Regions from separate parts of the Micromonospora sp. NPDC050495 genome, predicted to be linked through region 2. Evidence: predicted binding sites of a transcription regulator. Region 2 holds the regulator's gene; each other region holds the start of a gene.
The links. The regulator HrcA, encoded in region 2, represses chaperone genes, less so after heat shock. The targets are predictions, from matches to a motif close to GGTTNGCACNCTCNNNNNGAGNGTGCNAACC.

Region 1: groL (chaperonin GroEL) is a predicted target of HrcA. The motif match lies at 4,333-4,363, and genes of this name have one in related genera.
Region 3: groES (co-chaperone GroES) is a predicted target of HrcA. The motif match lies at 6,717-6,747, and genes of this name have one in related genera.

The regions. Positions count from the first base shown of each region.
Region 1 covers NZ_JBFAJK010000033.1:53,009-62,527, forward strand. The annotation lists gene AB0I11_RS25460 (hypothetical protein) at 1-137, opposite strand, end outside; gene paaN (phenylacetic acid degradation protein PaaN) at 276-1,949, shown strand; gene AB0I11_RS25470 (GNAT family N-acetyltransferase) at 2,000-2,518, opposite strand; gene AB0I11_RS25475 (cold-shock protein) at 2,743-2,943, shown strand; gene AB0I11_RS25480 (hypothetical protein) at 3,044-4,285, shown strand; gene groL (chaperonin GroEL) at 4,560-6,182, shown strand; gene AB0I11_RS25490 (hypothetical protein) at 6,249-6,491, opposite strand; gene AB0I11_RS25495 (GNAT family N-acetyltransferase) at 6,574-7,503, opposite strand; gene AB0I11_RS25500 (S8 family serine peptidase) at 7,578-9,519, opposite strand, start outside.
Region 2 covers NZ_JBFAJK010000021.1:34,091-43,609, reverse strand. The annotation lists gene AB0I11_RS20690 (sugar ABC transporter permease) at 1-726, shown strand, start outside; gene AB0I11_RS20685 (carbohydrate ABC transporter permease) at 723-1,553, shown strand; gene AB0I11_RS20680 (MOSC domain-containing protein) at 1,599-2,243, shown strand; gene AB0I11_RS20675 (hypothetical protein) at 2,427-3,293, opposite strand; gene AB0I11_RS20670 (enoyl-CoA hydratase-related protein) at 3,407-4,192, opposite strand; gene hemW (radical SAM family heme chaperone HemW) at 4,212-5,435, shown strand; gene AB0I11_RS20660 (DUF4870 domain-containing protein) at 5,487-6,134, opposite strand; gene hrcA (heat-inducible transcriptional repressor HrcA) at 6,359-7,381, shown strand; gene dnaJ (molecular chaperone DnaJ) at 7,455-8,597, shown strand; gene AB0I11_RS20645 (16S rRNA (uracil(1498)-N(3))-methyltransferase) at 8,599-9,333, shown strand.
Region 3 covers NZ_JBFAJK010000003.1:167,030-176,548, forward strand. The annotation lists gene guaB (IMP dehydrogenase) at 1-453, opposite strand, end outside; gene AB0I11_RS05950 (DUF5319 domain-containing protein) at 651-1,064, shown strand; gene AB0I11_RS05955 (response regulator transcription factor) at 1,078-1,887, opposite strand; gene AB0I11_RS05960 (WhiB family transcriptional regulator) at 2,141-2,524, shown strand; gene AB0I11_RS05965 (molybdopterin-dependent oxidoreductase) at 2,751-4,424, opposite strand; gene groL (chaperonin GroEL) at 4,551-6,197, opposite strand; gene groES (co-chaperone GroES) at 6,268-6,582, opposite strand; gene AB0I11_RS05980 (methyltransferase domain-containing protein) at 6,951-8,159, shown strand; gene ybaK (Cys-tRNA(Pro) deacylase) at 8,206-8,685, shown strand; gene AB0I11_RS05990 (substrate-binding domain-containing protein) at 8,929-9,519, shown strand, end outside.

The DNA.
Region 1 (9,519 bases), on a different contig from region 2:
GGGCTTCCGAAGTCCGGCCTGACCCGGTAGAAACCGGCGTCCCGGTCGCCGGCCACCCGGTGCACGATCGGGCGGTCCAGCATCGCCTCCGGCCCGCGGTCGGCGACGCCGTGCACCCGGATCTCGGTGATTCCCACCCGCGGCCGCCCCTCGTTCGCCGGCCGCGCGGTTACCCGCGGATGGTCCGGTCAATCCCCGCCCGAGCGGTGGGCGGCGGTGCCAACTTGTGACACGCCCCTACTGATCTGGTGGCTTGCTGTTGCATGATGGCGGGCATGACGGAGACCCCGCACCCCCTGTACGCCAGGCACGCCGACACCCTCAACCGCGCGCTGACCGCCATCACGGAGCGGGGGTACTGGTCCGCCTACCCGGAGTCGCCCAGTCCCCGGGTGTACGGCGAGACCGCCGCCGCCGACGGCAGGACCGCCTTCGAGGCGTACCTGAACGCTGACTTCCCGCTCGACCAGCCGGCGGACGGGGAGACCGTCGCCACCGAGATCAGCCCGTTCGGCGTCGCGCTGAACGTGCGCTACCCGCACGCCGGCGCCGACCAGCTGGTGTCCGCCGCGACCGCCGCGCTGCCGGCCTGGCGGGACGCCGGCCCGCAGGCCCGGGTGGGCGTCTGCCTGGAGATCCTGGACCGGCTGCACAAGAACATCTTCGAGCTGGCCAACGCGGTGCAGTTCACCAGCGGCCAGGCGTTCGTGATGGCCTTCCAGGCCGGCGGCGCGCACGCACTGGACCGGGCACTGGAGGCGATCGCCTACGCGTACGCGGAGATGACCCGCCACCCGGGCACCGCCGGCTGGGAGAAGGCCGCCGGCAAGGGCGACCCGCTGCGGATGACCAAGACGTTCCACGTGGTGCCGCGCGGCGTGGCCCTGGTGATCGGCTGCAACACCTTCCCGACCTGGAACTCGTACCCGGGGCTCTTCGCCTCGCTGGTCACCGGCAACCCGGTGGTCGTCAAGCCGCACCCCCGCGCGGTGCTGCCGCTGGCCGTCACCGTGCGCTACGCCCGCCAGGTCCTCGCCGAGGCGGGCTTCGACCCGAACCTGGTGCAGCTCGCGCCGGAGGCGGCGGGTGAGCGGCTCGCCTCGACGCTGGCCCTGCACCCGGCCGTGCGGATCGTCGACTTCACCGGCTCGACCGAGTACGGCGACTGGCTGGAGGAGAACGCCCGGCAGGCGGCCGTCTACACCGAGAAGGCCGGGCTGAACACGGTGGTGATCGACTCCACCGACGACTTCGCCGGGCTCTGCCGCAACCTGGGCTTCACGCTCACCCTGTACAGCGGCCAGATGTGCACTACCTCGCAGAACCTGCTCATCCCCCGGGACGGCATCGCCACGGATCAGGGGCACAAGAGCTTCGACGAGGTGGCCGCCGGCATCGCCGGGGCGGTCGCCAAGCTCACCGCCGACCCGGCCCGGGGCGTCGAGCTGACCGGCGCGATCGTCAACGACGGCGTGCTGGAGCGGCTGGCGGAGGTCACCAAGGTCGGCGAGCCGGTGCTGGAGTCGCGGACCGTCGAGCACCCGTCGTACCCGGACGCCGTGGTGCGTACCCCGACCGTGGTGAAGCTGGACGCCGCGGACACCGCGACCTACTCGCGGGAGTGGTTCGGGCCGATCTCGTTCGCCATCGCCACCGACTCCACCGCGCAGAGCCTGGAGATCCTCCGCGCCACGGTGGGGGAGAAGGGCGCGCTCACCGCGGCCGTCTACTCGACCGACGAGGCGGTGCTCGACGCCGCCGAGGCGGCGGCGATCGACGCCGGGGTGCACCTGTCCTGCAACCTCACCGGCGGGGTGTTCGTCAACCAGTCGGCGGCGTTCTCCGACTTCCACGGCTCGGGGGCGAACGCCGCGGCGAACTCCGCCCTCACCGACGGCGCCTACGTCGCGAACCGGTTCCGCATCGTGCAGTCGCGTCGGCACGTCTGATCTTGCTGTTGGGGCCCGGTCGGCCTGGTCGCGTCGGCTGCTCCGGTGGGTCAGGCGGGTCGGCGCATCTGGAGTTCGGTGAGGGTGGGGATCCGGGGGTGCGGGACCCGGACCCCGGTGTCCACGAAGCCCAGCTTCTGGTAGGCGCGGTAGGCCCGGTCGTTGCCGACCACCACCTCCAGCAGCAGTTCGGGCCGCCCGCAGGCCCGGGACCAGGCGGCCACCTCGTCGACCAGGGCCCCGAGCAGGCCGCTGCCTCGCCGGGCCGGGGTGACGTAGACGGCGTAGACCACGGTGAGCCCCGGCTCGGCGGGCAGCACCGTGCCGCCGGCGTGGCCGACCAGCCGGCCGCCCGGGTCCGCCACGAACTGCGCCGTCTGGCTGCCCCGGGAGACCGCGGCGACCCGGGCCGTGACCTCGGCGTGCGGGCGGGCGGCGGCCTCCGCCACGGTCTCCAGGAAGGCCAGCGGGGAGTCGGCGAGCATCTCCAGCCGGAGCGCCCGCATCCGGGCGGCGTCCGCCGGCCGGACCCGGCGGACGGTGGTGGTCGGGACGCGCGCGCTGGTCATGACGCAATGCATACCGGAGCGCCCACGGGCCGCGTCCACCCGGGCCGCGAGTCGGCCGAAATATGCCCGATTTGTGGTCGTGCGCCGCCGTCACGCCTCGTGTAGCGTGCGATTTCGGTCACCGGATTCAGTGGTCGTCGCCGATCGCTGAGCCGGTGCTCCGCCGGTGCCGGTCCGCCGGTTTCCGGGGTTGTGGAACGCCGCGCAGAGTGAGGAAGTGCACCGTGGCACAGGGCACCGTGAAGTGGTTCAACTCCGAAAAGGGCTACGGCTTCATCGCCGTCGACGGCGGCCAGGACGTCTTCGTCCACTTCTCCGCGATCGAGATGGACGGCTACAAGGCGCTGGACGACGGCCAGCGGGTGGAGTTCGAGATCGCCCAGGGCCAGAAGGGCCCGCAGGCCGAGCGGGTCCGCGTCATCTGACCCGCCGCCCGGCAGCCGGACCACCCGGGCCCGGGGGCTGCGCCACGGGCGCGCACCAGGGAAGATCGTGAGCCGTTCCAGCCATCGCTGAGGAGGGTTCATGTCCGACCAGCCCCCGTCGGGTTCCACCGAGCCGGTGCCGCCGGCGTCGTCCGGAGGCCCGGCCGACCCGGCCCCGCCCACGCCACCGGCCGCGGCGCAGCCGTCGTACCCGGGCTGGCCCGGACACCCCGCCCAGCCGGGTTTCGTCCCGCCCGACGCTCCCGCCCCACCACCGCCCGGCGCCCCCGAGCAGCCGGGCTACGGCGCCCCCGCCGGCTACGGGCAGCCGGGCTCTGGCGCCCCCGCCGGCTACGGGCAGCCGGGCTACGGTGCCCCCGGCGGCTACGGGCAGCCGTGGCCGGGACACCCGGCCCCGGCGCAGGGCTGGGGCTGGCCCGCCCCCGGGGGATATCCCGGCGAGCCGATGCCGGGCCACGCCTACGGCTGGTACCCGCCGGCCGACCCCACCGATCCGCTCGTCACGCCGCCGCAGGCGGGCATCGCGGGCTGGTTCGCCCGGTGCACCGGCGCGCTGCGCCGCGGCTGGCGGCAACTCCTGCCGATCGTCCTGGTCAGCCAGGGGGTGCCGGCCGCGGTGATCGCCGTCCTCTCGCTCGCCCTGGCGCCGACCGGCCAGCCGGCCACCGGGGCCGACGGGGCGCCGGTCCTGCCCGACGGCTACTTCACCGACTTCTTCCTCTTCTACGGCGCGGTGCTGCTGGCCGCGCTGCTCTTCGGCCCGCTGCAGAGCGCCGGGTGGGCCGCCGGCACCTGGGTGGTGGCCCGGCAGGCGGCCGGTGAGCCGGCGGGCGTCGGTGCGGCCTTCCGCTACGGCTGGCGCCGCTGCCTCGGGCTGTGGGGCTGGACCATCGTCGCCTCCCTGCTGATCACGGTCGGCGCCTGCGCCTGCCTGCTGCCGGGCATCTACGTCGCCTTCGCGCTCGCCCTCTTCGGCCCGGTCTACCTCTTCGAGCGGCAGGAGCCGATCGGCCGCGCGTTCCGCCTGTTCCACCAGCGGTTCGGGATGGTGCTGGGCCGGGTCGCGCTGGTGCTCGCCGCGCTGGTGGTCGCCTCGGTGGCCAAGGGCATCCTGGACCTGGTCAACCGGGCGCTCTTCGGCGAGCACCCGCTGGACGCCCCGACCAGCGCCGTGGCCGCCGTGCTGCTGACCCTGGTGGGCACCCTGCTGGTCGTCCCGGGCTACCTGGCCCAGCTGATCGGGCTGGTCGTCACGTACGCCGAACAGCGGGCCCACGAAGGCCCGGTGAACGCCGCCCGGCTGGCCGCGGAACTCGGCTGAGCGGGGGCATCGTGCTTGCACTCGGCTAGGGAGAGTGCTAAACAGGTCATTGGCACTCGCGTACGGTGAGTGCCAATGGTCGGGGCGGTAGGGCCACGGCCGCGCCGGTGTCTCGATGACGCCGGGCGGCACGGGGCCGGTCGTCGCGGGCTGTCCGGCCCGACCGAGGAGACGTCGTCGTCGCCAGGTGGCGACGTCCCCAAGGTGCGTACACCAGACGGCCCATCCGGGGAATCCCCGGGTGGCCCGTGAGTGTCCAGGAGGACAACGCCGTATGGCCAAGATGATCGCGTTCGACGAAGAGGCGCGCCGCGGCCTCGAGCGGGGCATGAACCAGCTCGCCGACGCCGTGAAGGTGACGCTCGGCCCGAAGGGCCGCAACGTCGTGCTCGAGAAGAAGTGGGGCGCCCCCACCATCACCAACGATGGTGTGAGCATCGCCAAGGAGATCGAGCTCGAGGACCCGTACGAGAAGATCGGCGCCGAGCTGGTCAAGGAGGTCGCGAAGAAGACCGACGACGTTGCCGGTGACGGCACGACGACGGCGACCGTCCTGGCCCAGGCCCTGGTCCGCGAGGGCCTGCGCAACGTGGCCGCCGGCGCCAACCCGATGGCCCTGAAGCGGGGCATCGAGGCCGCCGTGGCCAACGTCTCGGAGGAGCTGCTCAAGCTCGCCAAGGACGTGGAGACCAAGGAGCAGATCGCCTCCACCGCCTCCATCTCCGCCGCCGACCCCAGCGTCGGCGAGATCATCGCCGAGGCGATGGACAAGGTCGGCAAGGAAGGCGTCATCACCGTCGAGGAGAGCAACACCTTCGGCCTGGAGCTGGAGCTCACCGAGGGTATGCGCTTCGACAAGGGGTACATCTCCGCGTACTTCATGACCGACCCGGAGCGGATGGAGGCCGTCTTCGACGACCCCTACATCCTCATCGCGAACAGCAAGATCTCGTCGGTCAAGGACCTGCTCCCGATCCTGGAGAAGGTCATGCAGGGCGGCAAGCCGCTGCTGATCATCGCCGAGGACCTGGAGGGCGAGGCCCTGGCCACCCTGGTGGTCAACAAGGTCCGGGGCACCTTCAAGTCGGTCGCCGTCAAGGCGCCGGGCTTCGGTGACCGCCGCAAGGCCATGCTGACCGACATCGCCATCCTGACCGGTGGCCAGGTCATCAGCGAGGAGGTCGGCCTCAAGCTGGACGCCGTCAGCGTCGACATGCTGGGCCGCGCCCGCAAGGTCGTGGTGACCAAGGACGAGACCACCATCGTCGACGGTGCCGGCGACGCCGAGCAGATCCAGGGCCGGGTCAACCAGATCCGGGCCGAGATCGACAAGAGCGACTCCGACTACGACCGCGAGAAGCTGCAGGAGCGGCTGGCCAAGCTGGCCGGTGGCGTTGCGGTGATCAAGGTCGGCGCGGCCACCGAGGTCGAGCTGAAGGAGCGCAAGCACCGCATCGAGGACGCCGTCCGCAACGCGAAGGCCGCCGTCGAGGAGGGCATCGTCCCGGGTGGTGGCGTCGCGCTGGTGCAGGCCGGCAAGACCGCCTTCGACAAGCTGGACCTGGCCGGTGACGAGGCGACCGGCGCGCAGATCGTGAAGATCGCGCTGGACGCCCCGCTGCGGCAGATCGCCGTCAACGCCGGCCTCGAGGGTGGCGTGGTCGTCGAGCGCGTCCGCAGCCTCGACCCGGGTCACGGCCTCAACGCCGCGACCGGCGAGTACGTGGACCTGCTGGCCGCGGGCATCATCGACCCGGCCAAGGTGACCCGTTCCGCGCTGCAGAACGCCGCCTCGATCGCTGCGCTGTTCCTCACCACCGAGGCCGTCGTGGCGGACAAGCCGGAGAAGACCCCGGCCGCCCCGGCTGGCCCGGGTGGCGGGGACATGGACTTCTGAGTCCAGCTCCATCCAGTACGCCGAAAGGGGCGGGCCGCGTCAGCGGTCCGCCCCTTTCCGCGTCGCTCAGGTCGGCAGCCGCCGCTGGTTGCGGCGTTTGTGCGCCCGGTCGTACGGCGGCGTGATCCGGATCGGCTCGTCCACCGGTTGCCGTGGCTCCGCGGTGGGTGGCTCGCCGGCGCCCGCCATCTCCGCGAGTTGCTCGGCGTCGCCGTAGTCGAGCCGGTCGAACGGCAGTTGGCCGGGAAGGTCGGTGACCGGTCGCCAGCTCGCCGCCGGGTCGTCGGTCCGTTCGTCATCCGTGGACATGGCTGCCTCCTCTAGCTCGACCGTAGGGGCCGGTCGATGACCGGGAGGCAGAATGGCGTTATAAGAGTCTATGTAACTTTGGTTACGTCTGTCCGTTAAGTGGCTTCCGATACAGGAAGAAGACCCGCTCGATCCGGGCCCCGGCCGCCCCCGCGTAGAACGGCACCGGGCCCACCCAGCCGATCTGCGCGGCGGTGATCCCGGCCGCGGCCTGGTCGCGCAGGCAGCGCCGGAGCAGCACCCCGCCGATGCCCGAACCCTCCGCCGCCGGTGCCGTGCCCATCGGCCCGAACCAGCTCGGCCGGGACGAACCGTACGCGGCGAAACCGAGGATCTCCCCGTCCCGCTCGGCCAGGTGCGCGCCCGCGCCCGGGCGGCCCAGCGAACCCGCCAGCTCCGCGTCCCACGCCCCGCCGAAGGTGCCCCGGGCGAAGCCGGCCAGCGCCGGCAGGTCCGCCGGCTCGGCCCGGCGCACCGTGATCCCCGCCCCGGCGAGCCGGCGCTCGGCCGCCTCGGTCGAGCGCAGCGCCGGCGAACCCTCGGTCAGGTCCGCCGTCATGTTCCAGCCGGTCCGGTCCTGGCGATAGCCGAGCCGCAGCGCCGCGCAGACCGCCGGGGTGTACCGCACGTCGATGCCCGGCCACGTGTAGTAGGGCGGGTTGCCGGCGAGCAGCACCTCCGCCGCGCCCAGCGCGGCGAGCCGCCGTTCGGCGTCGTCCAGCAGCGCCCGGCCCACCCCGCGACGGCGCTGCTCGGGAGCCACCGCCAGCAGGTCGACGTGGCCCAGCCGGGGATCCGCCGCCGAGAGCGAACCGACCAGCACCCCGATCAGCGCGCCGTCCCGGACCGCGCCGAGCCGGAGCACCGGCCGGTCGGCCGCCGCCCGGGCGGCCAGGGTGTCCACCACGGCCGGCGCCTCGGCCGCGTCCTCGGGCAGGTCGAGGGCCCGCCGGCAGAGCTCGACCACCGCCGGCAGGCGGTCGAGTTCCAGCTCGATGATCTCCGTGTCCATGGTCGCCGACCCTACTCAACTGCAAGGTTTGTTAACAGGGCCCCGCCACGCCGGCCCGCGGCGCGCGGCCCCGGTCAGGCCGGGTCCCCGGCCCGCATCGCGGCCTGGACCGCGGCGTACGCGTCGACCAGGCCGGCACCGGTCAGGTTCCGGTCGCCCCCGCACCGGTCCGTGCCGGGCGGCACCCCGGCCGGACCGGCCGTGTCGCGCAGGATCCGGCGGGTCCGGTCCAGGTCGCCGACAAGCGCCGGGTTCGCCGACCACATCAGCGCCACCACCCCGGCCACCTGCGGCGTCGCCATCGAGGTGCCGTCGAGGGTGGCGTACCCGCCGCCGGGGAACGCCGACAGCACCCCGGCACCGGGAGCGACCAGATCCGGCTTGGCCGCGCCCCCGGCCGCCGGACCCCGGCTGGAGAAGTCGGTGACCATCCGGTTCCGGTCCACCGCACCGACCGTCAGCACGTCCGGGTACGGCGCGGGCGGGTCGACCACCGAGGCGCAGTGCGGCCCGGTGTTGCCGGCGGCGGCCACCACCAGGATGCCGGCGGCGGCCAGCGCGGCGGTCGCCGGCCGCAGCGCCCCCGGGTCGCACCCCTCGACCGGCGGGCAGCCCCAGGAGTTGGTGAGCACGTCCGGCGCGCGCCGCGGCCGGCCGTCGGTGAACGGGTTCCCGCCGGGCGGGAACGGGGCCAGCATGAACTGGAGGCAGTCCAGGTAGTGCGCCGGGCTGCCCAGGTTGCGGTCCAGGTTGACGCAGCCGACCCAGCGCGCGTCCGGGGCCACCCCGATCCCGTCGCGGCCGACCGCGCTGCCCACCGTGTGGGTGCCGTGCCCACCCCGGTCGCCCGGCGTGCGGCGGTGCTCCCAGGGGTCGTACCAGGAGTCGTCGCCGCCCCGGAAGCCGGCCGCCAGGGCCGGGTGCCGGCCGTCCACGCCGGAGTCGGAGCTGCCCACCACCACGCCCGCCCCGGTGACCCCCAGCTCGGTCCAGACCCGGTCGGCCCCGATCAGCGACACGTTCCAGACCGGGCCGGTCGGTGCCGGCGCGTCACCCCGGGCCGGGGGTGCCGCCGCGGGCAGCGGGCGGAGCCGCTGGCTGACCAGCACCCGGGCCACCTCCGGCCGGCCGGAGAGCCAGGCGCGCACCGCCGGGCCGCCGTCCGTCTCGACGGCGTTGACGAGGTAGTACGGGGTGGGGTGCAGCCGCAGCCGGGTCAGTTCCCGGCGCAGGTCGCCCTGGGTCCGCTGGGCCGTGTCCACCAGCCGCCGGTAGACCTCGGCCCCCCGGGCGTCCCGCCCGGCCCGGCCCGGTGCCCCGGCCGGGAGCCCGGTCAGGTCGGCCTGTTCCCGCAGCACCACGAGCAGCCGTTCGCCGTGCAGGCCGGCCCGGCCCGGTACGACGTACACCACGGCCACCGCGGCGAGCAGGACCGCGGCGGTCGCCCCGGCCAGCCGCCGCGGTGGCGCGCCGGCCCCGGGCCGGGCCAGCAGCACGCCGTACCCGACGGCGAGCAGGACCGCGACGGCGAACGCGGCCCCGGTGCCGACCGCGACCCAGAACGGCACGTCCCGGGCGGTGGCCAGCAGGACGGTCAGCTCCTCCGGGTCGGCGAAGGCGAGCGGCCCGACCAGCGCGAGCCCGACCAGCCAGCGGACCGGGGCCGCGCCGGCCGGGCGGCCGGCGCGGCGGGCCGCGGCCTCGAGCGCGCCCAGCACGAAGCCCAGCGGCGGGAGCAGGAGAAGGGCGGGCAGCTGCGCCCCGGACTGGCCGGCGCCGGCGGCCAGCAGGACCAGGGTCACGCCGGCGACCAGCCCGCCGACCAGCACCAGCCGGGCCGGCCGGGGCGGCGTCCCGACCGCGAACCGGGCCCAGAACGCGGCGTCGAGCAGCGCCCCGGCGAGCGCGCCGAGCGTGGCCGCGGCGAGGACCGCGAGGACGGTCTCCAGCGCGCCGCCGAGCGCGCCCACCCAGGCCCAGGGCAGCAGCATCGCCAGCCCGGCGGCGACGGCCAGC
Region 2 (9,519 bases):
CGTACGGTGCTGCGCAACACCGTGCTCTTCGCCCTGGCCAACGTGGCGCTCACCATGATCCTCGGCACCCTGGTCGGGCTGCTGCTCAACCGGCTCGGCCGGAAGATGGCCACCTTCGTGGCCAGTTGCGTGATGCTCGCCTGGGCCACCCCGGCGCTGACCGGCACCATCGTCTGGAAGTGGATCTTCGACGACACCAGCGGGCTGGTCACCTGGCTGTTCAACAAGCTGCCCGACGGGCTGTCGACCACCCTCTTCGGGCGCAGCGACTGGACCGGCTACGGCTGGTTCAACGACCCGCTGCTGTTCTTCGCGATCCTCACCCTGGTGGTGGTCTGGCACTCGTTCCCGTTCATCGCGGTGAGCGTGCTGGCCGGCCTGAAGAGCGTGCCGAGCGAGTTGCAGGAGGCCGCCCGGGTGGACGGGGCCGGCCCGTGGCGGGTCTTCTGGTCGGTGACCTTCCCGATGCTGCGCCCGGTCTTCGGCATCCTCGTGGTGCTCTCCACCATCTGGGACTTCAAGGTCTTCACCCAGCAGTTCGTGCTCGCCGGCGGCACCCAGGACCGGACCACCTTCATGCTCTCGATCTACTCGTACGCGGAGGCCTTCTCGCCGCCGCCCAAGTACGGTCTCGGCTCGGCGATCGCGGTCATCCTCACCCTGATCCTGCTGGTGGTGACCGCCGTGTACGTCCGCATGGTGCTGCGGCAGGAGGACGAGGCGTGAAGAAGATCGCCCTCAACGGCGCCGGCCTGCTGGTCGCCCTCTTCGCGGCCTTCCCGGTCTACTGGATGGTCGCCACCTCGCTGAAGCCGAACAAGGAGATCTTCTCGGCCACCCCGCGCCCGGTGCCGGCCGAGCCGACCCTGGACCACTACCGGGAGATCCTCACCGGCAACCTCATCCCGGGCGTCACCTTCACCGACTTCTTCCTCAACAGCGTGCTGGTCGCGGTGGCCACCGTGCTGCTCAGCGGGCTGGTCGCGCTGCTCGCCGCGACCGCGGTGGCCCGGTTCCGGTTCCGGCTGCGCACCACCTTCCTGATCCTGCTGCTGGTGGTGCAGATGATCCCGCTGGAGGCGCTGGTCATCCCGCTGTTCCTGATGATCCAGCGGCTCGGGCTCTACAACACCCTGCCCAGCCTGATCCTGACCTACCTGGGCTTCTCGCTGCCGTTCGCGGTCTGGATGCTGCGCGGCTTCGTGGCCGCGGTGCCCAAGGAACTGGAGGAGGCCGCGGCGATCGACGGCGCCAGCCGCGCCCAGACCTTCCGCAAGGTGCTCTTCCCGCTGGTCGCACCCGGCCTGGTGGCCACCAGCATCTTCTCCTTCATCACCGCCTGGAACGAGCTGATCTTCGCGCTGACCTTCATCAACGACCAGCACCGGTACACCCTGCCGGTGGCGATGACGTTCTTCTTCGGCCGGGACGACACGGCCTGGGGCTCGGTGATGGCCGCCTCGACGCTGTTCACCCTCCCGGTGATCGTCTTCTTCCTGCTGGTGCAGCGCCGGATGGTCTCCGGCCTGGTCGCCGGGGCGGTCAAGGGCTGACCGCCGGGCGGGCCCCGGTCGGGCCCCGCCACTAGGCTGGCCGCCATGACGGGCAGGTTGGCGGCGGTGAACCTCGGCGTGATCACCGAGGCGGAGTGGGCGGGCGACCCGAGCGGGCGCAGCGGCATCGACAAGCAGCCGACCGACGGGCCGGTGGCCGTCCGGTTCGCCGGACTGACCGGCGACTTCATCGGCGAGCGCGCCCACCACGGCGGCCCGGACCAGGCCGTCTACGCGTACGCGGAGGAGGACGCCGCCCGGTGGTCGGCCGAGCTGGGCCGGGCGCTGCGGCCGGGTGCCTTCGGCGAGAACCTCACCACGTACGCCGTGGACGTGACCGGCGCCGTGATCGGCGAGCGGTGGGCGGTCGGCTCCGCCCTGCTCGAGGTGACCAAGCCGCGCACCCCGTGCGCCACGTTCGCCGGCTTCTGGGGCATGCCCGACCTGATCAAGCGGTTCACCGCGCGGGCCGCGCCCGGGGCGTACCTGCGGGTGCTGCGCGAGGGAGCGGTGGGCGCGGGCGACCCCGTCGAGGTGGTCGAGCGGCCGGCGCACGGGGTCACCATCGGCCAGGTGTTCCGGGCCACCACCCTGGAGCCCGACCTGCTGCCCGCCCTGCTCGACGTGCCGGAGCTGCCCGCGGCGCTCCAGGAGAAGGTCCGCCGCCGGCTCGGCGTCACCCCCGCCTGACCGCCAGCCGGCCCGCGGCCCCCGCCGTCCCGCTGCGGCCCGCTCGGGTCGCGGTGTCACGCGGCGCCCCGCTGGCCCGCTCGGGCCGCGGCGTCACGCGGCGTTCCCGCTGGCCCGCTCGGGTCGCGGTGGCACGCGGCGTTCCCGCTGGCCTGCTCGGGTTGCGGTGGCACGCAGCGGCGGTCAGGTGGCCGCGAAGACCTCCGCGAGCACCTGGGTCGGTGCCGAGCGGCCGGACTTCACCTTGCTCCACGTGCCGTGCTCGGCCGTCCACTCCAGGTCGCCGAAGCGGACCCGCTTCACGCCGTGGTCGTCGGCGTGCGAGACCAGCCAGTGCGCGTACCGCCAGCCGTTGCGGCTGTCCGAGGCGGGCACCGCGAAGTCGGTCAGGTCGACCGGCGCGGCCAGCCCGGCCAGCCCCCAGTCCAGCGCCAGGTTCTGCGCCAGCGCCGCCGCCGCGGCCGGGCCGCGCATCGTCGGCGTCGAGCCGACCGTGCAGGCCACCGCGCCGGTGGCGTGGCCGAGCAGGGCCCGGCTGAGCACCTCCGACTTCACCGCCCACTTCTGGTACGCCTCGGGGTAGGCCGACCGCTGCACCCGCTGGGCGGCCTCGGTGACCCGCAGCTTCTCCCAGCCCTTGACCTTCTTCAACGCGGCGTAGAACTTCTCCGCCGCGTAGCGCGGGTCGCGGATCTGGGCCGGCGTGCCCCAACCCTGGCTCGGGCGCTGCTGGAACAGGCCGAGCGAGTCCCGGTCGCCGTGGGCGATGTTGCGCAGGTGCGACTCCTGGTACGCGGTCGCCAGCGCCACCACCACGGCCCGCTCCGGCATCCGCCGCTGCACCCCGATCGCCGCGATGGTGGCCGCGTTCGCCATCTGCTCGGCGCTGAGCACGACCTCGCCGTCGGCCTCGACGGTGCAGGTGCGGCTCGCCATCGGCAGCCCGATCTGATGGCCGAACTGCTTGGCGACGAACCAGACACCGAGCAGCGCCAGCACGCACACGGCCACCCCTGCTGCCACGATCGCCGCCCGAGTTCGCACCCGCACCTCCTGTCCCGACAGTCCGCAAGCGTACGTGTCCGGATGGGTGGATCGGGTCGTCCGACCGGTTGCCTCCCGGTCGGTCACGCCGTGGCCACCCACCGCAGCCGCGGGCGCCCTCAGTCTCCCGTCGGCACCCAGGCGGCGGGGCGCTTCTCGCGGAACGCCAGCACACCCTCCCGGCCCTCGTCGGAGAGGAAGTACCCGGTGGAGAGCGCGGCCAACTCGGCGATCTCCGCGCGCAGGTCGCCGGCGGCCGGGCGGCGCAGCAGCTCCTTGGCGCCGGCGAGGGCCGTCGGCGCACCCCGGACCAGCGAGGCGCAGTAGCGCTCCACCGCCGCGTCCAGCCCGTCGGCCGGCACCGCGGCGGTGACCAGGCCGATCTCGGCGGCCCGCCGGCCGTCGAAGGTGTCGCCGGTCAGGTAGAGCTCGGCGGCCGCCCGGGGCAGCAGCCGGGGCAGCACGGTCGCCGAGATCACCGCCGGGATCACCCCGATCCGGACCTCGGTGAACGCGAACGTCGCCTGCTCGGCGCAGACCGCCAGGTCCGCCGCGGCGATCAGGCCCAGCCCGCCGGCCCGCGCCGGACCGGCCACCTTCGCCAGCACCGGCTTCGGGCACTCCCGGACCGCGACCAGCACGTCGCCCAGCATCCCGGCGGGCACGCTCCCGCTGGCGTACGCGGCGGCGGTCTCCTTCAGGTCCGCCCCCGAGCAGAAGACCGGACCGGTGTGGGCCAGCACGATCGCCCGGACCGCGTCGTCGGCGACCGCGGCGGCCAGCCCGGCCAGCAGCTCGGTCATCAGCGGGGTGGAGAGCGCGTTGCGGTTGTGCGGGCTGTCCAGGGTGAGGGTGGTCACCCCACGGGCCGTGGCGACCCGCACGAGAGCGTCCGGAGAGGTCATGCCGGGCACACTAGTGGCCATGCCCGGCGCTCTTCCAGAAGGCGAGTCCGTCCCGCGCGACGGATCGCTGCCCGCTGCCGCCCGCCGCGCCGTCGGCGCCCGCGGCTTCGGCGTCTATGTGCACGTCCCCTTCTGCGCCAGCCGCTGCGGCTACTGCGACTTCAACACGTACACCGCCGCCGAGCTGGGCGGCGGCGTCAGCCGGGAGACGTACGCCGACTCGGTGCTGGCCGAGCTGGCGCTCGCCCGGCGGGTGCTGGGCGACACCCCGCCGCCGCGGGTGGACACGGTCTTCGTCGGCGGCGGCACCCCGACCCTGCTCCCCGCCGACGACCTCGCCCGGATCCTCGACGGCATCGACCGGACCTGGGGGCTGGCCGCCGACGCCGAGGTGACCACCGAGGCCAATCCGGAATCGGTCAGCCCCGCGTCGCTCAAGGCGCTGCGGGCGGCCGGCTACACCCGGATCTCGCTGGGCATGCAGTCCGCCGCGCCCGGGGTGCTGGCGATCCTGGACCGGACGCACAGCGCCGGCCGGGCCACGGCCGCCGCCCTGGAGGCGCGGGACGCCGGGTTCGACCACGTGAACCTGGACCTCATCTACGGCACCCCGGGGGAGACCGCCGAGGACTTCGCCGCCTCGCTGGACCAGGTGGTCGCGGCCGGCGTGGACCACGTCAGCGCGTACGCCCTGATCGTGGAGGACGGCACCCGGCTGGCCGCCCGGATGCGCCGGGGCGAGCTGCCGTACCCCTCCGACGACGTGGCGGCGGACCGCTACCTGGCCGCGGAGGCGGCCCTCGGCGCGGCCGGCTTCTCCTGGTACGAGGTCTCCAACTGGGCCCGTTCCGAAGCGGCCCGGTGCCGGCACAACCTGCTCTACTGGACCGGCGCCGACTGGTGGGGGCTCGGGCCGGGGGCGCACAGCCACGTCGGCGGGGTGCGCTGGTGGAACGTCAAGCACCCGGCCACGTACGCGCAGCGGCTCGCGGCGGGGGAGTCGCCCGGCCTGGCCCGGGAGGTGCTCACCCCCGGTGAGGCGCACATGGAGGACGTGATGCTGCGGCTGCGGCTCGCCTCCGGCCTGCCCCTGGACGTGCTGGACGAGGCGGGGCGGGCGGCGGCCCGCCGCGCCCTGGCCGACGGCCTGCTGGACGCCGACCGCCACGCGGCCGGGCGGGCGGTGCTCACCCTGCGGGGCCGGCTGCTGGCCGACGCGGTGGTCCGCGACCTGCTGCCCTGAGCACGATCCCGGCCGGCCCACCGGCCGACCGGGATCACCTTGTCGCCCGGGTCACTTGGTGAAGCTGTAGCTCATCGGGTAGCGGTAGAGCACCCCTTCGTTGGCCTTGACCCCGGCGATGATCCCGAAGATCAGCGGCACGATCCAGACCAGCATCGGGATGAAGAACAGGATCCCGCAGGTCACCAGGGTGAGCACCCAGCTCAGCACGCCGACGATCGCCCAGGTGATCTGGAAGTTCAGCGCCGCGACGGCGTGCGCCCGGACCGTGGGCGACTGCTGCCCCCGGGTCATCAGCGCGATGAGCGGGGCCACCCAGCCGAGCAGGCCGGCACCGACGACCACCCCGACCGGACCGCCGAAGTGCGCGATCAGGGCCCAGGTCTTCTCGTCGTTGTTGGCGTAGCCGGGCGGTGGCCCGTACGAGCCGCCGGTCGGGTAGCCGACACCCGGCGGGGGCTGGCCGCCCGGCGGAGGGTAGCCACCTGGGGGCGGGTAGCCGCCCGACGGAGGCTGGCCGCCAGGAGGCGGCGGATAGCCACCGGGCGGGGGATAGCCGCCCCCGACCGGCGGCCCGGACAGTGGTGCGGTGGGGGGCTCGTCCGCTGGCGACGAGCCGTATGGGGCCGACGGCGGGGTCGCCTCCGGCGGCTGGGCGCCGGGGTCCCCCGCTCCGGGAGGGCGAGGTGGTTCAGTCATGGGGGTCACGGTAGGTGCGGCACGCAAGGCCGCACCAGAGCGGTAACGACCGGGATGTCCGGCTGATCGGCCCTGGCGGAGTGTGCCCGGGGCCGCACGAGGGGTCCGTCGCTGATCATCGCGTCAACGGGCCCGCCGACGTAGACTGGCACTCGCTACAGTCGAGTGCCAGGCCGCCTGGCCGGTGCGCCGGCGGGTCGAGGTGCGTCAGGGAGGTGGGGGAGATGGGTCTCGACGACCGCAAGCTCGCCGTGCTGCGCGCGATCGTCGAGGACTACGTCGCCACGCAGGAGCCGGTCGGCAGCAAGGCCCTGGTCGAGCGCCACCAGCTGGGCGTCTCCCCGGCCACCGTGCGCAACGACATGGCGGTGCTGGAGGAGGAGGGCTACATCCGGCAGCCGCACACCAGCGCCGGCCGGGTGCCCACCGACCGCGGCTACCGGCTCTTCGTCGACCGGCTCTCCCGGGTCAAGCCGCTCAGCCCGGCCGAGCGCCGGGCGATCGAGCGGTTCCTGGTCGGCGCGGTCGACCTGGACGACGTGGTGCACCGCACGGTCCGGCTGCTGGCCCAGCTCACCCGCCAGGTCGCCGTCGTGCAGTACCCGAGCCTGGCCCGCTCCAAGGTGCGCCACCTGGAGCTGGTGCCGATCTCCACCACCCGGCTGATGGTCGTCATGATCGCCGACACCGGCCGGGTCGAGCAGCGGCTGGTGGAGATGCCCGGTCCGATCCCCGCCGAAGACGTCACCGACCTGCGCCGGCTGGTCAACGAGAAGCTGGTCGGCAGCCGGCTCTCGGAGACCCCGCCGCTGGTCCAGGCGCTGGTCGACGAGTCCACCCCGCAGCTGCGCCCGGCCATGGCCACGCTCTCCACCGTGCTGCTGGAGACGCTGGTCGAACGGCACGAGGAGCGCATCGCGCTGGCCGGCCAGGCCAACCTCACCCGGGGTGGCCTGCTCGACTTCCAGGGCTCGCTGCGGCCCATCCTGGAGGCGCTCGAAGAAGAGGTCGTGCTGCTCAAGCTGATCGGCGAGACGGAGCCGAGCACCACCCGGGTGCTGATCGGCGACGAGAACCAATTCGACAACCTGCGGGCCGCCTCGGTGGTCAGCACCGGCTACGGACCGGGCCACACCATCGTCGGTGGGCTCGGTGTGCTCGGGCCGACCCGGATGGACTACCCCGGCAACATCGCCATGGTGCGGGCCGTGGCACGCTACGTGGGCGAACTGCTGGCCCAGAACTGACCAGTCAGGGCCGACGGCCGACCTGCGGCCGACGCGGCGCAACGCGAGACGAAACACGAGGACACCGAACGCAGTGGCCAGGGACTACTACGGCATTCTCGGCGTGAGCCGGGACGCCTCCGACGACGAGATCAAGCGCGCCTACCGCAAGCTGGCGCGGCAGTTCCACCCGGACGTGAATCCGGACCCGGAGGCACAGGAGAAGTTCAAGGACATCAACGCCGCGTACGAGGTCCTCTCGGACGACCGGAAACGGCAGATCGTCGACCTGGGCGGCGACCCCCTCGCGCCGGGCGGCGGGGGCGGCGGCCCGGGCGGCCCCGGCGGCGCCGGCCCGTTCGTCGGGTTCCAGGACATCATGGACGCGTTCTTCGGCGGCGCGGCCGGCGGCGCCCGTGGCCCGCGGCCGCGCACCCGGCCGGGCGCCGACGCGATTCTGCGGCTGGAGCTGGACCTCAACGAGACCGCCTTCGGCGTCGAGGCCCCGATCACGGTGGACACGGCGGTGCTCTGCACCACCTGCTCCGGCGCGGGCACGGCGGCCGGCACCCACCTGGCGACCTGCGAGGCGTGCGGCGGCCGGGGTGAGGTGCAGTCCGTCCAGCGGACCTTCCTCGGCCAGGTGGTCTCCGCCCGGCCGTGCACCGTCTGCCAGGGCTACGGCACCACCATCCCGCACCCCTGCCCGACCTGTGCCGGCGACGGCCGGGTGCGGACCCGGCGCTCGCTCACCGTCAAGATCCCGGCCGGGGTCGAGGACGGCATGCGGATCCGGCTGGCCCAGCAGGGCGAGGTGGGCCCGGGCGGCGGCACCGCCGGCGACCTCTACGTGGAGATCCACGAGCGGCCGCACGACGTCTACTCCCGCAAGGGCGACGACCTGCACTGCCGGGTCACCGTGCCGATGACCGCCGCCGCGCTCGGCACCCGGCTGACCATCAAGACGCTGGACAGCGAGGAGACCGTCGACGTCAAGCCGGGCACCCAGCCGGGCAGTACGCTGCGGCTGCGCGCCCGGGGCGTACCGCACCTGCGGGGCACCGGCCGGGGCGACCTCTACGTCCACCTGGACGTGCGGACCCCCACCAAGCTCGACCCCGACCAGGAGCGGATGCTGCGCGACTTCGCCAAGACCCGGGGCGAGGAGGTCGCCGAGCTGACCAAGCAGGGCGGCTTCTTCTCCCGGATGCGCGACGCCTTCAACGGGCACGCCTGACGTGTCCGCCCCGCTGTTCCTGGTCGAGGCGCTGCCCACCGGGGACACGCTGACCCTGGACGGCCCGGAGGGGCACCACGCCGCGACCGTGCAGCGGCTGCGCGCCGGCGAGGAGCTGCTGCTCGCCGACGGGCGGGGCGGCACGGCCGCCGCGGTGGTCACCGCCGTCGGCCGGGGCACCCTCGACCTCGCCGTCACCTCCCGGGGGTACGTCGACGCCGCCGTGCCCCGGCTCGTGGTGGTGCAGGGCATCGCCAAGGGCGACCGGGGCGAGTTGGCCGTGCAGGCGATGACCGAGGTCGGGGTGGACGAGATCGTCCCCTGGGCGGCGTCCCGCTCGGTGGTGCAGTGGCGTGGCGAGCGGGGCGTACGGGCCCGGGAGAAGTGGGCGGCCACCGCCCGGGAGGCGGCCAAACAGGCCCGCCGGGCGTGGCTGCCCGTGGTGGCCGGTACGCCGGACGAGTCGACCGGCACGGTGACCCGGCGGATCGCCGGGGCGGCCGCCGCGTTCGTCCTGCACGAGGAGGCCACGGACCGGCTGACCACCTCGGCACTGCCGTCGACCGGCGAGATCGTGCTGGTGGTGGGTCCGGAGGGCGGCATCGCCGGGCCCGAGCTCTCCGCCTTCCGCGAGGCCGGCGCCCGCCCGGTCCGCCTCGGCCCCTCGGTCCTGCGCACCTCCACGGCCGGCGTGGCCGCCCTCAGCGTCCTCTCCACCCGCCTCACCCGCTGGTAACCCCGCCCCCGCCCCCCGCCCCCCGCGCCCCCGCGCCCCCGCGCCCCCGCGCCCCCGCGCGTCCCGCGCCCTCGCGCGTCGATCATGGAGCTGTGGCGCCCATTCGGTAGTGATATGCCCGCTTTGTGAGGTGCCATAACTCCATGATCGATGGGGGCGGCGGCAGCGAGACGCGGGGGTGGGGAG
Region 3 (9,519 bases), on a different contig from region 2:
CTCGCCGTCGACCACCGGGACGCCGGAGATGCGGTAGCGCCCGCACAGCGCGTCGACCTCGCGCAGGGTGTCGTCCGGGCTGGCGGTCACCGGATTGGTGATCATGCCGGACTCGGAGCGCTTGACCAGGTCGACCTGGAGCGCCTGGTCCTCCACCGAGAGGTTGCGGTGCAGTACGCCGATGCCACCCTGGCGGGCCATGGCGATCGCCATCCGCGCCTCGGTGACGGTGTCCATGGCGCTGGAGAGCAGCGGGATGGTCAGCTCGACGTTGCGGGTGAGCCGGGTGCGGGTGTTGACCCGGCTGGGCACCACGTCCGACTCGCCCGGCTGGAGCAGCACGTCGTCGAAGGTCAGCCCGAGCGGCACCGCCCGCGCCGACCCGGCGGGCAGCTCCGGCAGGTGACCACCGTCGACGCCGGCCGGCAGTTCGGTGCTGGGCGAATTCTCCACGATTGCTCCCCTGAGCTGGTCGGACGGGCTGAGGCGAGACGGCGCGCGCGGGCACCGGCGCGCGCCAGGTGACGGCGCGTCGTCTCATCGTACCCATTGAGCTGCGCCGCCCTTGGCAGCGGCGGGCCGGGGTAGGCGGTGCCACAGGGACTCGCCGCGGGCGGGCCAACCGGCGCGTCGGGGACTACGGTGAGGGGGTGCACGACGAGCCCATCGACCCGTTCAACGGCGACCCGGCCGATCCGGCTGCCGGCCTGCACGACCCGCGCGAGGACGACCAGCTCGACCCGCTGACCGAGGTCGAGCGGCAGGACGTCCTGGAAGACCTTGCCGACCTGGAGATCTACCAGGCGCTGCTCCAGCCGATCGGGGTCCGCGGCCTGGTCATCGAGTGCGAGGACTGCCGCGAGCCGCACTACTTCGACTGGGACCTGCTTCGCGGCAACCTGCGCCACCTGCTCAGCTCGGGCCGGCCCCGGGTGCACGAGCCGGCCTACGACCCGGACCCGGACCACTACGTCAGCTGGGACTACGCCCGGGGCTACGCCGACGGGGTGCACGACACCCTGACCGAGGGCACCGAGGACACCGAGGACGCCGCCGGGGAGTGACCGGTTCGGCGGGTCAGGCGACCAGACCGGCGCGGAAGCCCGCCGCCACGGCGTGCGCCCGGTCCCGGGCGCCCAGCTTGCGGAAGAGCCGCCGGGCGTGGGTCTTCACGGTGTCCTCGGAGACGAACAGCTCCCGCCCGATCTCCGCGTTGCTCTTCCCCTCGGCCATGCCGAGCAGCACCTGAAGCTCACGCTCCGTGAGCCCGATGGCGCTGCGGGCGCCCCGTCCGGTGGACCGGGGCGCGGTGGCCGTCGGCTCCGCCTCGCCGGCGGCCGGGTCGGCCGGGTCGTCGCCGCGCTGCACCGGGACCATGGTGGAGTTGTTGCCGGGCGGCTCCGCCGAGCGGGCCGGTGGCGGTCCCGCCGGGGTACGCCCGGGCACCGCCGACCGGGTGGGTCCGCCGACCGCGGCGGCGTCCCGGGCCGGGTCGGTGACCCGGCTGCGCACCGGCCGTCCGGGCGCGGAGAGCAGCAGCAGCGCCTTGGCGACCGCGCTGGTCAGGTCGTGGTCGGCGCCCTGGATCAGGCCACGGGCACCGGCATTGATGCTCGCCGCCGCGGCCTCGGACTCCTCGGTGCCGAGCAGCACCACGGCGGCCTGCGGCGCCCGGGCCAGCACCCGGCGGACGAAGCCCGCGCTGTCGGGCCGGGTCAGGGCGGTATCGGCAAGCACCACGTCGACCGGCCGCTCGGCGAGCCGGAGCATCACCTCGGGATCGGAGACGGCCGTCCGGACGACGCCGGACAGCCCGAGCCGCGCCGCCGCGGAGGTCAGGTGCTGAGCCGCGAGTGGTGTCCGAACGCACACGAGAACGCTACGCACAGTGGTCTCCTCTCCGCCTCAGAGCAGACCACGGCGGGGTGTGCCGGGGAGGAGGTTCCGGGCAATCATCCGAACTTTTCCGGCAGATGGGGCATATGCCGCCGACTGTCCGAGCTTTTCGATCACGGATGTGTGAGCGCGGGAAAGCCCGGGTACCGAGGGGTCCAGGCCGGAACCGGTGTCCCGCGCGGACCGCCGCCCGGTTGCTCACCAGACGGATTCTCCGCGGTGCCGCGCGGGAGGAGGGGTGCTGATGTCGAACGTACGTAGGCTGCCTGGACCCATCGTCGACCTCTGGGACTGGCAGCGACTCGGTGCCTGCCGGGGCCGGGACAGCGCCCAGTTCTTCCACCCGGACGGCGAGCGCGGCTCGTCGCGGCTGCGCCGCGAGTCCGGTGCCAAGGCGGTCTGCCGGGCCTGCCCGGTACGCGCCGAGTGCGCCGCGCACGCCCTGTCGGTCCGCGAGCCGTACGGGGTCTGGGGCGGGTTCAGCGAGTCCGAGCGGCTGCGGCTGCTCGCACTCGGCTGGGAGGACCTGGCCGACCGCCGGCAGACCCGGGTGGACGTGGCCCGGCTGGAGGCACGCCTCGGCCGGCCGCACAAGTCCGCCGTGCCGGACCAGCGCAAGGTCGCCTGACCTTCCACACCGACCATCGCGACGCCGCGCTCCTCCCCGGGGCGCGGCGTCGCGCCACGCCCGGACACCAGCGCGGCGTCCCGGCACGCGCCCGGACACCAGCGTGGCAACGCGTTGCACCGGGCACCAGCGCGGCGTCCCGGCACGCCCGCCCCCGGTGCGAGGTCGCGTTACCCGCGGCACCGGTCGGGCCGCCGACCGCCGATCCACCGGCGGTCCCGGCGGATCAGCCGACCGTGACCGGGAGGGTGTGCCAGCCGGTGGCGCCGTCCGGGGCGACCGGGCTGCGCTGCTCCGGCTGCGTCTCCCCGGTGGCGTCCGTGGCCCGGACCCGGAGGGTGTGCTCGCCCGGCGTGGCGTCCCAGCGCCACGACCACTGCACCCAGGTGTCGACCGAGACCGTGGGGGCCAGGGTGGCCTCGTGCCAGGGACCGTCGTCGACGCGTACCTCGACCCGGCGGATGCCCCGGTGCTGGGCCCAGGCCACCCCGGCGACCGTGACCGGCCCGGCGGTCAGCCCGTCGCGCCGGCGGGGCGTGTCGATCCGGGACTCCGTCTTGATCGGCCCCTGCGCCGACCAGCCGCGCGGCACCCAGTACGCGTCGAAGTCCGCGAAGCTGGTCAGCTCCAGCTCGGTCACCCACTTGCAGGCGGAGACGTACCCGTAGAGGCCGGGCACCACCATGCGTACCGGGAAGCCGTGCGCCACCGGCAGTGGCTCGCCGTTCATCCCGACCGCCAGTAGCGCGTCCCGGCCGTCCCGCAGCACCGCCGTGGGGGTGCCGCAGGTCCAGCCGTCGACCGAGCGGCCGACCACCTGGTCCGCGCCCTCCTCCGGCTCGACCTCGGCCAGCAGGTCCCGGATCGGCACGCCCAGCCAGCGGGCGTTGCCGATCAGGTCGCCGCCCACCTCGTTGGAGACGCAGGCCAGGGTGATGTCGCGCTCGACCATCGGCCGGGCGAGCAGGTCGTCGAAGCTCAGCTCGAGCGGCTTGCGGACCCGGCCGTGGATGCGCAGCCGCCAGGTCACGGGGTCGACCTGCGGCACCACGAGGGCCGTGTCGATCCGGTAGAACTCCCGGTTCGGGGTGACGAACGGGGCGAGCCCGCGCACCCCCAGGTCCGCGCCGGCCGGCACCGGCGGGGCGGGCGCGACCGGTGCGGGCAGGCGTACCGCCGCGCGGGCCGCCGAGACGCCGCGCCGCCCGGCCAGCCAGTGCCCGCCGAGCCCGGCCACCGCCGCCGTGCCGGCCAGCAGGCCGACGCCGCGCAGGAACCGGCGGCGCGACTCGTCCCCGGCGGGCTCCGCCGGCTCCCACCCGGCCGGGCCCTCGTCCGGCGCGAGCGCGGCGAGGGCCGGCGGCACGGCGGGCCGGGTGGCTGCCTCCGGCGGCGGGCTCGACATGTCGGCCCCGCGCACCGGGCCCGGGCTGACCGCCTCGCGCACCGGGCCCGGGCGGCGATCCTCGCCCAGCGGGCCCGCGACGAACGCCCAGAGCGTGAGCGCGCCCAGGACGCCGCCGACCAGGGAGGGCAGCGCGTCGAAGGCGTCCGCGCCGGCCCGGGTCAGCGCGGCGGCCACCCCGAGGGCGGCGAACGCGGCGATACCGGCCAGCCCGATCCGCAGCCGCCGGGCCGCCAGCACGCCGATCAGCGCCGCGATCGCGGCCAGCAGCACCGCCGTGCCGACCAGCAGGGCGATCTTGTCGTACCGGCCGAAGACCGCGATGGCGAACTGCTTGACCGGCTCCGGCACCACGTCGACGACCAGCCCGCCGACCGCGATCAGCGGGGCGGACCGGGGACCGGTGAGGACGGCCACCGGTTCGGCGACCCCGATCGCGACGGCCGCGGCCGTGATTCCGGCCAGCGCGGCCCGGCCGCGCGACATGCTGCTCACGGCGACCAGTCTCCCCGGCCGGAGCGGACGACCGCCAACCTCGTCAGGGTTTCGTAAGCAGAGACGGGTCAGGGCACACCGCCGGGTCGGCGGTGTGCCCTGACCGTCAGGCCGTACGGCGCGGGATCAGAAGCCCGGGCCGTGCTGGTGGCCGTGGCCGTGCGAGTGGCCGTGCCCACCGGCGGCGGCCGGCTCGGACTGCTCCGGCTTCTCCACCACCAGGCTCTCGGTGGTGAGCAGCAGGCCGGCGATGGAGGCGGCGTTGGTGACCGCGTTGCGGGTCACCTTCACCGGGTCGAGGATGCCCGACTTGACCAGGTCGACGTACTCGCCGGTGGCGGCGTCGAGGCCGTTGCCCCACTCCATGGCGGCGACCTTCTGCACCACCACGTAGCCGTCGTGGCCGGCGTTCTGGGCGATCCAGCGCAGCGGCTCGACCAGCGCCTTGCGCACGATCGAGACACCGACCTTCTCGTCACCGGTGTAGCCGAGGTCGTCGTCGAGCACCGGCAGGATCTGGGCCAGGGCGGCGCCGCCGCCGGGGACCGTACCCTCCTCGACCGCCGCCTTGGTCGCGGCGATCGCGTCCTCGATGCGGTGCTTGCGCTCCTTCATCTCGACCTCGGTGGCCGCGCCGACCTTGATCACGGCGACGCCGCCGGAGAGCTTGGCCAGCCGCTCGGCCAGCTTCTCCCGGTCCCACTCGGAGTCCGAGGCCTCGATCTCCTTACGGATCTGCGCGACCCGGTCGGCGACCTCGCTGGCCTGGCCGCCACCGTCGACGACGGTGGTGTTCTCCTTGTCGACCACCACGCGGCGGGCGGTGCCGAGCACCTCCAGGCCGACCTGGTCGAGCTTGTAGCCCAGCTCCGGGGCGACCAGCTCGGCGCCGGTCAGGATCGCCATGTCCTGCAGCATCGCCTTGCGGCGGTCGCCGAAGCCGGGGGCCTTGACCGCGCAGACCTTGATGGTCTTGCGGAGCGCGTTGACCACCAGGGTGGACAGCGCCTGGCCCTCGACGTCCTCGGCGATGATCAGCAGCGGCTTGCTGTTCTGGAGGACCTTCTCCAGCAGCGGCAGCAGCTCCTCGATCGCCGAGATCTTCTGCGTGGTGATCAGGATGTACGGGTCCTCCAGGACCGCCTCCTGCGCCTCCACGTCGGTGACGAAGTTCGGCGAGATGAAGCCCTTGTCGAACTGGAGACCCTCGGTCACCTCCAGCTCGGTGATGAGCATGGAGCCCTCCTCGACGGTGATGACACCGTCGCGGCCGACCCGCTCCATCGCCTCGGCGATCAGCTCGCCGATGGTCGCGTCCTGCGCGGAGATCGTCGCCACGTTCGCGATCGACTGCTTGCTGGCCACCTCGGCGGCCCGGCCGAGCAGCGCCTCGGAGACCTTGCCGGCCGCCGCGTCGATGCCCCGCTTCAGGCCGGTCGGGTTGGACCCGGCGGTCACGTTGCGCAGGCCCTCGCGGACCATGGCCTGGGCCAGCACGGTCGCGGTGGTGGTCCCGTCGCCGGCGACGTCGTTGGTCTTGGTCGCCACCTCCTTGACCAGCTGCGCGCCCAGGTTCTCGTACGGGTTGGTGAGCTCGATCTCCTTGGCGATCGTCACGCCGTCGTTGGTGATCGTGGGCACACCGAACTTCTTGTCCAGGACGACGTTGCGCCCGCGCGGGCCGAGAGTGACCTTGACCGCGTCCGCGAGGGCGTTGACACCGTGCTCCAGCAGGTGCCGGGCGTCGTCCGAGAAGCTCAGGATCTTCGCCATCTGTATCCCTTCGAAGCGACGTTGCCCCGGCCCGGCGAGCCGGACCGGGGCAACGACACTGATCGGTTGCTTACTTCTCGATGACCGCGAGGACGTCGCGGGCGGAGAGCACCAGGTACTCCTCGCCGGCGTACTTGACCTCGGTGCCGCCGTACTTCGAGTAGAGGACGGTGTCGCCGACCTTCACGTCGATCGGCACGCGGTTGCCCTTGTCGTCGATCCGGCCCGGGCCGACAGCGAGGACGGTGCCCTCCTGCGGCTTCTCCTTGGCGGTGTCGGGGATCACGATGCCCGAGGCGGTGGTGGTCTCGGCCTCGTTCGCCTGGACCACGATGCGGTCCTCGAGCGGCTTGATCGCAACCTTGGTCGCGGTAGTCACGGGCATACCCTCCTGGGGTACTTGGTGTCGTTGCCGGTCGGCGAGCCGACCGGCGTCAATCTGCCACATGCCACCGGGCGGGGCCGTCGTCGCGGGTGCCGGTCCGCCTGGCGTTCAACCCCCGGGCACCAGGGCCCGGGCGTTGGCACCCTCAGGGCGAGAGTGCTAATCGCAGGTTATTCCTCGGCTAGCACTCCGTCAAGGAGAGTGCCAACGCGCCGCCCCTCGTGTCGCCGGAGAAACCGCCGTCCGGGCCCGCGACACGCCCGGCGTCGGGCGGCGCGCCGGGACCACGGCGCCCGGAGTCGGCGCCCCCGACGGTCCGGCACCGGGGCGGCACCCGACCGCTCGGGGGCGGCCGGGAGAATGCCCGGGTGGACCTGGAACAGTTCGCCGCGTTGCGTACCCCCGAGGGGTCGGCCGCGCTCGACGCGGCGGCCCGGGTGGCCGGCGGCGACCCGCTGGCCGCGGCGGCCGCGCTCCGCTCCGCCGGGCTCCCGGCCGGGCTCGCCGCCGCCGCGCTCACCCAGGCCGAGCTGCGCCGCCGGGCGGTGGGCAAGTTCGGGCCGGCGGCCGCCGGCATGTTCCTCACCCGTCCCGGGCTGGAGCAGGCCACCCGCCGGGTGGTCGCCGACCGGCGGGCCGCCCGGCTGCGCGCCGCCGGGGTCGGCACCCTGGCCGACCTCGGCTGCGGCCTCGGGGCGGACGCGCTGGCCGCCGCCCGCGCCGGCATCCGGGTGTACGGGGTGGAGGCCGACCCGGTGACCGCCGCGATGGCCGCCGCGAACGCCGAGGCCGCCGGGCTCGCCGAGCTGTTCACCGTCGAGTGCGGGGACGCCACGGCGTTCGACGTGACCCGGGTCGAGGCGGTCTTCTGCGATCCGGCCCGGCGCCGGGCCGGCACGGGACGGCGCGTCTTCGACCCGAACGCCTACGCGCCGCCCTGGGACTTCGTCACCGGGCTCGCCGAGCGGGTGCCGTACACCGTGGTCAAGGTGGCGCCCGGCCTGGACCACGCGCTGATCCCGGCCGGCGCGGAGGCCGAGTGGGTCAGTGTGGACGGCGACCTGGTCGAGGCGGCGCTCTGGTGCGGCGCGCTGGCCGAGGTGCCCCGCCGCGCCACCGTGCTCCGGGAGAAGGTCTCCGGTGGCGGCGCGGCCCCCGCTCGGCACCTCACCGGCTCCGGCACCGAAGCGGCGCCGGTCGGGCCCACCCGTCGCTTCCTGTACGACCCGGACCCGGCGGTGGTCCGCGCCCACCTGGTCGCCGAGCTGGCCGGCACGCTGGGCGGGAACCTGGCCGACCCGAGCATCGCCTACCTCTACGCCGATCAGGCCCGGCCCACCCCGTACGCCCGCTGCCTGGAGCTGACCGACGTGCTGCCGTTCTCGCTGAAGCGGCTGCGCGCCCTGCTCCGGGAGCGCCGGGTCGGCCGGGTGGAGATCCTCAAGCGCGGCTCGGCGCTCGAGCCGGAGCAGCTGCGCCGGGACCTGCGGCTGGCCGGGGACGGCTCGGCCAGCGTGCTGCTGACCCGGGTGGCCGGCGCGCCCACCGTGCTGCTGGGCCGCCCGGTTCCCGCCTGACGGTTTCCGCTCGCCCGCCGGCCCGGCGACGGCTAGCTTGGCGGGCATGGCGGGACAGGGCACTCCGGCGACGGCACTGCTGAGCCGACGGAAGATCTCCCACAGCACCCACCCGTACGACGTCTCGCCCGACGCGTCGAACTACGGCGGGCTGGTCGCGGCGGCGCTCGGCGTACCCCCGGAACGGGTGTTCAAGTCGTTGGTCACCGAGGTCGACGGCGGCCTGACCGTGGCGGTCGTACCGGTCACCGGCGAGTTGGACCTCAAGGCGCTCGCCGCCGCGGTGGGCGGCAAGCGGGCCGCCCTGGCGGACCGGACGGTGGCCGAGCGGGCCACCGGTTACGTGCGCGGCGGGATCAGCCCGCTCGGCCAGCGCAAGCGGCTGCCCACCGTGGTGGACGCGTCGGCGCTGGACCACCCGACGGTCTACGTCTCGGCGGGTCGCCGCGGGCTGCAACTGCAACTCGCGCCGGCCGACCTGGTGGCACTGACCGACGCCGTCACCGCCCCGATCGCCACCGGCTGAGCGTCGGTCCGGCCGGTCCACCGCGCCGGCCCGGCGCCCGGCGCTGGGAGCGTTCCCGCAGGTCTTCGCGGGAACGCTGGCCATGGGATGACAGCGGGGCGACAATCGCGTTGCTGAATTGTTACCGCTGCCAACAAACTTCCGATCTCGGCTCCCTTGCGCGGCTCCGGACGCGGGGAATACGTTGCCGGACACAACAAACACCGACAACGACTCCCCCAACCCCCGAAAGGACCCGTGCACATGCGCAAGGGCTTCCTCACCTTCGCGGCCGTCGGTCTGCTCGCGACCGGCAGCATGGCCGCCTGCGGCGACGACGGCGGTTCTGACAAGGCCGGCGGCTCGACCGACAAGAAGCCGAAGATCGGCGTCATCCTGCCGGACAGCAAGTCCTCCGCCCGCTGGGAGGGCGCGGACCGCAAGTACCTCAAGGAGGCGTTCGACGCGGCCGGCGTCGAGTCCGACATCCAGAACGCCCAGAACGACAAGAACGCCTTCCAGACCATCGCCGACCAGATGATCACCAACGGCGTCAACGTGCTGATGATCGTCAACCTGGACTCCGGCACCGGCAAGGCCGTGCTCGACAAGGCCAAGTCGCAGGGCGTGGCGACCATCGACTACGACCGGCTGACCCTGGGCGGCTCGGCCCAGTACTACGTCAGCTTCGACAACGAGGCCGTCGGCAAGCTCCAGGGCGAGGGCCTGAGCAAGTGCCTCACCGACAAGGGCGTCAAGAACCCGGCGATCGCCTACCTCAACGGCTCGCCGACCGACAACAACGCGACCCTGTTCAAGAACGGGTACGACTCGGTGCTCAAGCCGAAGTTCGAC